Regions from separate parts of the Brevibacterium sp. UCMA 11752 genome, predicted to be linked through region 2. Evidence: riboswitches for the same ligand, from Rfam matches in the RefSeq annotation. Region 2 holds a riboswitch; the other holds the start of a gene.
What was found. A riboswitch is a leader RNA that binds a small molecule or an ion and turns the genes downstream of it on or off. The one in region 2 is predicted to bind thiamine pyrophosphate.

Region 1 (4,211 bases), 1.3 Mb from region 2:
CGTCGAGCACGAGCTCCTCCGCGGCCCGGAACAGCTCCACCGGATCGGGCAGCAAGGTCTCTTCATCGGCGATGACCTCGAGCTTGACCCAGTTCGTCTCGAGAGCTTCCCTGGCCAATCGGGCAGTCAGCACAGCATCCCTGGCCGTGTAGCATCCAGCCGTATTGGGCAGGATGCGGATACCCAGACGCTGCAGCAGGGCGAACACCGAGTCCTGGGCAGTGCCGTCGTAGCGGCGCAGTGCTACGGTCGTGAGTTCTGTGCCCGATGCTTCCAGCGCCTGTTCGAGGATGCTCAGCGAACTTGCGCCGCCGGTGCCCATGACGAGCCGGGAGTTCAGAGTCACTTCGTCGACGTTCCAGGTCATATCAGCCTCCCTGCACTGCGGTGACGATGTCGACGCTGTGGCCCTCGGCCAGGGTGAAGCCCGACCACTGTCCGCGCCTGATGACCTCACCGTCGACGGCGAGCGCGATGCCCAGGCGACTGCCGTCGACGGGGGTGCCGTCGGTGCCGATCTCCTTGTCGACGATGCCGGAGATGAGGTCCTTGGCTGTGGTGGGACCGGCGAGTGCGTGGCGCTCGCCGTTGAGCGTGATGGTGATGGTGTCGGTCACGGATGACTCCCTGCTGGTTGCTGAATCGAAACGGTGTGCTGCTGAGCGTCCTGTGTGTCCGCCGGTGGGTGCTCTGAATCGAAGCGTTCCGGTCCCACTGCTTCCAGTGACCCCGATGGCGCCCATGAGGTGTCGGCTCTGGTGGCAAGGTCGGCGGTGAGGCCTGCACCCAGCGGGGCGAGGAGAATGCCGTGCCGGAAGAAGCCGGTGGACACCACACAGCCGGGATCGATGCGTCCGATGATCGGCACGTCATCGGGTGAGCCCGGTCTGGCGCGGGTGGTGATGTCGGTGATCTCGCAGTCGAGGATGGCCGGGACGAGGCGCTCTGCATCACGAAGCAGCTGGTGGACTCCGCCGGCGTTGGTTCCCGACCGGCCGTCCTCACGGCTCGTGGCCCCGAGGACGAGTTCGCCATCGGGACGAGGCACGATGTAGACGGGCCGAGCATTGACCAGACCGCGGATCGTGCGCGTCAGCAGTGGGGCCAGGGCCTTCGGCGCCCGGAGTCTGATCACCTCACCCCATACTTGGCGCAGAGGCAGCGTCGGTACCCCCACGATGTCATTGCACGAAGCGCCAGCGGCGACGATGACCTGATCAGCAGTTAACCTCGTCCCATTGTCGAGCTCGACGCCCACAGTGCGCCCTGCTGCCTTGAGCAGACCCGTGACGCAGGCCCGGACGATGTCATCACCGAGGACGGCTGTCAGTGCACCGGTGACTCGACGGGGATCGATCGAATGATCTCCGGGGATCGTGACGGCTCCGCACACCCCGGGTGCCAGGGACGGTTCCAGGTCACGGGCCCGGGAGCCCGCGATGAGGGAGACGTCGAAACCGGCAGAGGACTGCAGGTTCATGAGCTCACGCAGGGAGGCGAGGTCGGCCCGGTCACCGGCACACACGAGGGTCTCGGTGCTCGAGTGTCCCAGGTCATGGCCCGAGGCGGCAGTCAGCTCGGCGGCGAAGTCCGGGTAGAGGTCCGCCGAGGCACGCATGAGCGGATACAGGGGCGACTGCCCCCACACCACCTCGGCGGCCGGGGCCAGCATTCCCGCCGCCGCATGGGAGGCACCCATGGCAGGGGCAGGATCGACGATAGTGACGCGCACGCCGCGTCGGCGCAGATTCCAGGCGGTGGACAAGCCGATGATTCCAGCTCCCACAACGATGACGTGCACGTGCTGCTCCCTCCGGCGGCATGATCCGCATCAGGTTGAACGGTCGGCACAAAGCCCTCTCAGCCCCTTTATGAGGCTCCCGCGAACTCCTCTACTCTAGGAGCATGGCCGCAGATATGACAATGGACGCCGCACTCCAAGACACGGATACAGCCACAGACAGGGGCACACGTCTTGACCGGCTGCGCACGGCTAGGCTCTATGTCTGCACCGATTCCCGCAGCGTGCAGGGCGATCTCCCAGAGTTCCTCGATGCCGCCTACGCCGGTGGCGTCGACATCATCCAGCTGCGCGACAAGGGCCTCGAAGCCCGGGCCGAGATCGAAGCACTCGAGGTGCTCAGGGACGCAGCCCACCGGCACCAGAAGCTCTTCTCCGTCAACGACCGCGCGGATGTGGCCCTCCTCGTCGGCGCCGATGTCTTCCACGTCGGCCAGGGCGACCTCACCAGCGAACAGGCCCGCGCGGTCCTCGGCCCGGATGTGATCCTGGGCCGCTCGACCCATTCCATTGCCCAGGCCGATGCCGCCGAGGCGGATCCCGAGATCGATTATTTCTGCTTGGGTCCCGTGTGGGAGACCCCTACCAAACCCGGCAGACCAGCCATCGGCACCGACCCCCTGCGCGCGCTCGCCTCCAGCGCGTCCAAGCCCTGGTTCGCGATCGGCGGGATCTCGGCCGTCGAGCGCCTCACGGAGGTAAGAGCCGCCGGTGCGCAGCGCATCGTCGTCGTCCGTGCGGTGACCGCAGCAGAGGACCCCGCGGCCGCGGCTGCGGAACTCAAACAGGCATTGTGACAGCGCGCGGCGCAACAGCAAAGGAATCTATCTGACATGGGAGAGCACACAGTGAAGATACTCATCGCCGGAGCCGGCGCGACCGGCGGGGCGTTCGGCACCCGCCTGTTCGAAGCAGATCGCGATGTCACGTTCCTCGTCCGCGAGGCACGAGCGCAGACGATGCGTGCCAACGGCCTGCGATTCGTCGCCCCCGGTGAGGACCGGACGAATCACATCCCCGTCCTCACCGCCGCCGACCTCGCCCAGGCTGATCCGGCAGCTGCCGACTCCGCCGCTGCCGATCGCCAGGATTCGACTCCCTTCGACCTCGTGATCGTCGCGGTCAAGGCCAACGGCTTGGAATCGATCATCGACGACATCAGACCCGCAGTGGGGGAGCAGACCCTGATCATTCCGTTCCTCAACGGCATGGCTCAGATCGAGCGATTGGTCGAGGAATTCCCCGGCCAGGTTCTGGGCGGTCTGGTCAAGATCGTCGGAACGATCAAGGACGGAGCCATCCACCAGATGACCGACCTGGCTATCATGACCATCGGCGACCTCGACGGGGGAGTCGTCCCCGATCCCATCGTCGAGGCTCTTGACGTTCCCGGCTACAGACTGCAGATCCTTGAGAACATCACGGACGCCCTGTGGGAGAAGTGGATCTTCATCGCCGCGGCAGGAGTCGTCACCTGCCTGTTCCGGGCCCCGGTCGGAGCGATCATGGCGGCTGGCGGACAATCGCACATCGTGGGAATCGTCGACGAGCTCGAAGCCGTTGCGAGCGCCGGGGGACACCCGGTCTCGGCCGAGGTCAGGGACATGACTCTGGCCATGCTCACCGCCGAGGGCTCGTCATTCACCTCATCGCTCTATCGCGATGTGACCTCGGGTCTGCCCAGCGAAACCGAGCACATCCTCGGCCACCTCGCGCGAACAGCCGCTGACCTCGGTGTGCAGACACCCCTGCTCGACCTCACACTTGTGCAGCTGCGGGCGGGGGAGTCGCTGCGACAGAGTTGAGCGTCGAAACTGAACCGACGGTCGAGACAGAACTGACCTCTTCGACGCCGAGGCGCAGCATCGTCAGGTACGGTTCACCGGGGATGGTGTGGGTGACTGCATCCGATCCGTGCGGAGCTGTGAACGTCACCATCGGGATCGAATCTGCGCGGTCGAGAACCAGAAGGGTCTCGTATCCGCCTGGCCCCACCGAGTGGGCGGAGCCGACGGGAAGTTCGCAGGCCAGTGTCTCCAGCGGGTTGTCCGATGAAGGCGGCCGGTTCATCTCCTGATCGGCGACATCGGCGAACTGCTGGGCCGTGATGAGATATGCCTTGGCCGGTGTGGGGCCTGGTACGTGATGGTCATAGAAGGCCATTCCTCCGCCGCCCCACACGGTGGAGGTGCCGGCGAAGTAGATGGATCCGGGAAGTTCGATGCCTATCTCTGCCAGCGGCGGAGCGGAGTCCCGAGCGCCGGGATAGGTGACGAACGCACCTGGGGGACGGCCGCCCTGCAGGTAACAGGCGAGCCTGTCACGATGCATGTTCGACCCATAGCTGACATACCACACGAGACCTTGAGACATCCCATTCATGATGCCACGTCAACGGCTGGGACTGTCC
Region 2 (4,211 bases):
CGAGGAGGCGGTGCCCGGAGGTCGCGACCATGACCGGGTCCACGGTGTAGAAGCCCAGGTGGCTCTGGGCCGCTCGCGCGACGACGAGTTCCACGAGAGACCGTGAGCCGAGCATCCCCGATTTCGTGGCGTCGACGGGCATATCGTCCAGGACGCTGTCGAGCTGATCCGAGACGAAGTCATCATCGATTCCGTAGACCCGAGAGACGCCGTGCGTATTCTGCGCGACCAGAGCCGTGATGGCCGTGGTGCCCAGCACTCCGCGGGCGGTGAAGGTTTTGAGGTCGGCGTGGATGCCGGCTCCCCCGCTGGGGTCGGTGCCGGCGATGGACAGTGCGATGGGTGGACGCGTGGTCATCGCGCTGCCTCCGCACGTCCGTCGCCGAATTGTGCGAGCAGTTCCTCGGCTGCAGCACGCGGATCCTCGGCGCGGCAGATCGCCGAGACCACACAGATCCCGACAAGTCCCCGGCCGCGCAGTTCGGCGGCACGAGCAGTGCTGATTCCTCCGATGGCGACCGCCGGAAGTTCTGCTTCGCTCACCAGCTCGCCGAGGCGGTCCGGCCCGATCCCATCGGGTGCATCGGTCTTCGTCGTGGTGTCGTAGACAGGCCCGATTCCGACGAGGTCGACAACGCCGGAGTCCCGGGCGGCTGCGAATTCGCTGCTGTTGGCCGCCGACAGGCCGATGAGCGGTTCGGGGCCGATGAGTTCGCGCACCTGTTCGACCGGAGTATCCGACTGTCCGACGTGAATGTGGACGTGCGAACCTTCGGCAAGGAGGCGCTGGGCGACGGCGACGCGGTCGTTGAGGACGATGGGCACACTGCGTTCCGCGCCTGCCGAAGCGGAGTCGAGGCTCGTACTGTCGGCCACCGCGCTGTCGACTGCGGCGATGACCTCGCAGGTCAGCGTGTAGAACGCATCGTCGTCGATGTCCTTGTCCCGGACCTGCACGATCCCCACTCCCCCGGCCACAGCTTCGCGGACGGTATCGGCGACGCTGCGTCCGGCTTCTCGGCACTGGGCCGAGTCCGTGACGAGGTAGAGCCGAGTATCGATTCCGGCCAGGCGTGCGTCGATACCGGCCAGGCGGGAATTCACCTCGGGAATCGAGGGGCTCATGACTGTGCTCCGTCGACCGCGTCGGCCCCGACCGCGTCGGCCCCGACGGCGCCTGCTGCGACTGTGCCTGCTGCGACTGTGCCTGCTTCGACCTGGATCCTTGCCAGCTCCTCGCCCGTTACCGTGTGCAGCACGTCAAGGAAGTTCACGGAGAAGCTGCCGGGTCCGCGTACTCCCTCAGCGGCAGCTTCACCAGCAACCTTGAAGTGAGCGTGGGCGGCGACGACGGCCTCGAACCTCGCCGAGGCGGTCGTTGCGCCCACGAGATAGGCAGCGGTGACTGCGCCGAGTGAGCAGCCGGTGCCGATGACCAGTGGCATATAGGAGTGACCCCCGTCGAGGCGGACGACACGATCGGCACCGTCGATGTGAGCGACGATCGCGTCCCTTGGTCCGGAGACGGCAACGATGGCACCCGTGGACCGGGCCAGTGCGGCCGCGGCGGGAATCACCGCATCAACTTCGTCAGTGGAATCCACACCTCGCCCGCCCAAACCCATGCCGGCCAGGGCTGCGATCTCGGAGGCGTTTCCGCGGATGGCTGTGGGTGAAGAGTTCGCCGCGCGGCGGATTCGCGTGGTGCGGAAGTCGACGGCTCCGATGCTCACCGGGTCCAGCACCCATGGCTTGGAGTCTTCGTTGGCTGCGTCGATGGCGGCGTCGGCGGCGAGGAACTGCTGGTTCGTGGCGGTGCCGAAGTTGACCAGCAGTCCACTGGCGATGCGGGTGAACTGTGCGGCATCGGCATCGTGGTCGAGCATCGCCGGAGCGGCGCCGATGGCCAGGAGCACGTTGGCACTGAATTGCTGCACGACGGTGTTCGTGATGCATTGGATCAGTGGATTGTTCGCACGCAGTCGTGTATTGGCAGAACGCAGGTCGAAGTCAACCATGACGATCCCTTCGCTAGTATGGCCCAGATCAGGTTCGATGGGTGTTCTCTCAGCCTCACGCGAACGGCGTCAGGCACCCCATGTCATTGCCCACGACTGTATCAGCTCAGTCCCAGCACCGCCGATGCCGGCGCCCGAGAAGGGCTGATGCAGCGGCCCCGGGACTGCCGAGCTGGAACCTCAGCCCCACCTCGGCGAGGAACAGGTTTCATTGAGAGCAGAGCTGAGCGTCGAGAGCAGACTCCAGGGAGTGCGCTCTCGAGGCTCAGCTCTGCTCTCGACGTTTCGCTACCGCATCGAGCGGGGCTATCTGCGTCTCTCGGCAGCTAACCGCGTCCGACGTAGCGTTGTCCGCGGCGGCTCAGGGCGTCGATGACGACGGCCGTGAGCAGGACGAGCGCGGTGATGATCTGCTGGGCATCGGAGTTGAAGCCGATGAGATACAGACCGTTGTTGATGGCACCGACGACCAGGGCACCGAGCACGGCGGCCCAGGCTGTGCCGCGACCGCCGAACAGCGAGGTGCCGCCGATGACCGCGGCGGCGATCGCGTTGAGCAGGTCCTGCGTGCTCACCAGCGTCGATCCCGCGTTTGTCGTCACACCGGTCTTGATGAAGCCGAACAATGCTGCCAGAACACCGGCGGCCATGAATACGCTGATGCGCACCCAGGTGACCCTGATACCTGCGCGCCTGGCGGCTTCGACCTTGCCGCCGACAGCGTAGATCGAACGCCCGTACTTGGTCTTGCGCAGCACCAGGTCGATTCCGATCGCGATGACGATCATGAGGAAGAACGGCATCGCCAGTCCGAAGTCCTGATTGACCAGGATGAGAAAGCCGAAGACGATGGCTGCCAGCAGCACGATGCGCACAATCACCGAGGTCCAGCTCGGGCTGTCGAGTCCCTCGTTGTGACGGCGCAGCTTCGAGTAGATGATCCCGGCACCGAAGCCGATGACTGCAACTGCTCCGAACACGTAGGCCCAGATGGCTGGGAAGTAGAAGCTGGCAAAGTCGAAGGCGAAGGTATCGGCCATCGACAGGTTCTTCTGCACTCCCAAGGTCGTCAGAGTCAGTCCGGTGAACGCCAGCAGACCGGCCAGTGTGACCACGAAGGCCGGGATGCCGACCACCGCGAAGAACCACCCCTGGATCGCTCCGACGACGAGGCCCAACACCAGCATGATGACCAGCGCGATCAGGGGCGGGACCCCTTGTCTGACCACCAGCACACCCAGTAGTGAGGCAGAGAGTCCACCCAGCTGAGCCAACGACAGGTCGATCTCACCGAGGAGCAGGATGAGGTTGATGCCCAGCGCCAGGATCGCCAAGAACGCGACCTGTGTGGAGAGATTGACCAAGTTGGCCGGTGAGATGAACTTGCTGTTCGCCGACTGGAAGACGACGACGATGACGATGAGCGCCAGTATCACTGGGAATGAGCCGAGCTGGCCCTCCTTGACTCGACGAACGAATGTCGCAAGGAACCCCTCGCTCGAAATGCGTTCGTCGGTGATGAACGAGTTGCGGGTCATCGACGCTCACCCCTCCGGGTCGCTCTCTGAGTCACGACGTTGTCGTTGGCTCCCGTGATCGCGGCGACCAGCACGTCCGTGCGCTCGTCACCTGGGAAGTCACCGGCATCCTTGCCCAAACGCAGAACATGGACACGGTCGCACACGGCCTGGACATCGGCCATGTTGTGGCTGACCAGCAGCACTCCGAGGTCACGTTCACGCAGCCGCTCGATGAGGTTGAGCACCTCGGCGGTCTGCGCAACGCCGAGGGCCGCGGTCGGCTCGTCCAACATCACGATCGAGGGTTCGCCGAGGAGGGACCTGGCAATCGCGACCGTCTGACGTTGACCGCCGGAGAGAGCCGCGATCGGCACCCTGACACTGGGGATCTTCGCCGACAGGCTGCGCAGCAGCTCCCACGACCTTGCTTCCATGGTGACCTCGTCGAGAACACCGCCGCGGGTCTTCTCGTGGCCGAGGAACAGGTTGGCCACGACGTCGAGGTTCTCGCAGAGGGAGAGGTCCTGGAAGACTGTGGCGACTCCCGCCTTCTGTGCGTCCTTCGGCGCTGCGAATTTCTGGGATCGTCCGCCCAGAATGATCTCACCTTCGTCGGCTCCGTGGACTCCGGCGATGACCTTGACCAGGGTGGACTTGCCGGCGCCGTTGTCGC

Region 1: linked by a shared signal. The riboswitch ahead of thiO (glycine oxidase ThiO) and the one ahead of thiM (hydroxyethylthiazole kinase) in region 2 are both predicted to bind thiamine pyrophosphate.

Annotation. Positions count from the first base shown of each region.
Region 1 is NZ_JACBOS010000003.1:3,229,633-3,233,843, reverse strand. Features, by position in the region: gene HU144_RS14495 (thiazole synthase) at 1-367, opposite strand, end outside; gene thiS (sulfur carrier protein ThiS) at 369-617, opposite strand; gene thiO (glycine oxidase ThiO) at 614-1,801, opposite strand; TPP riboswitch at 1,791-1,894, opposite strand; gene thiE (thiamine phosphate synthase) at 1,918-2,598, shown strand; gene HU144_RS14475 (ketopantoate reductase family protein) at 2,635-3,606, shown strand; gene HU144_RS14470 (histone deacetylase) at 3,560-4,174, opposite strand; gene HU144_RS14465 (DedA family protein) at 4,180-4,211, opposite strand, start outside.
Region 2 is NZ_JACBOS010000003.1:1,911,487-1,915,697, reverse strand. Features, by position in the region: gene thiD (bifunctional hydroxymethylpyrimidine kinase/phosphomethylpyrimidine kinase) at 1-358, opposite strand, end outside; gene thiE (thiamine phosphate synthase) at 355-1,125, opposite strand; gene thiM (hydroxyethylthiazole kinase) at 1,122-2,018, opposite strand; TPP riboswitch at 2,006-2,109, opposite strand; gene HU144_RS08535 (sugar ABC transporter permease) at 2,345-3,556, opposite strand; gene HU144_RS08530 (ATP-binding cassette domain-containing protein) at 3,553-4,211, opposite strand, start outside.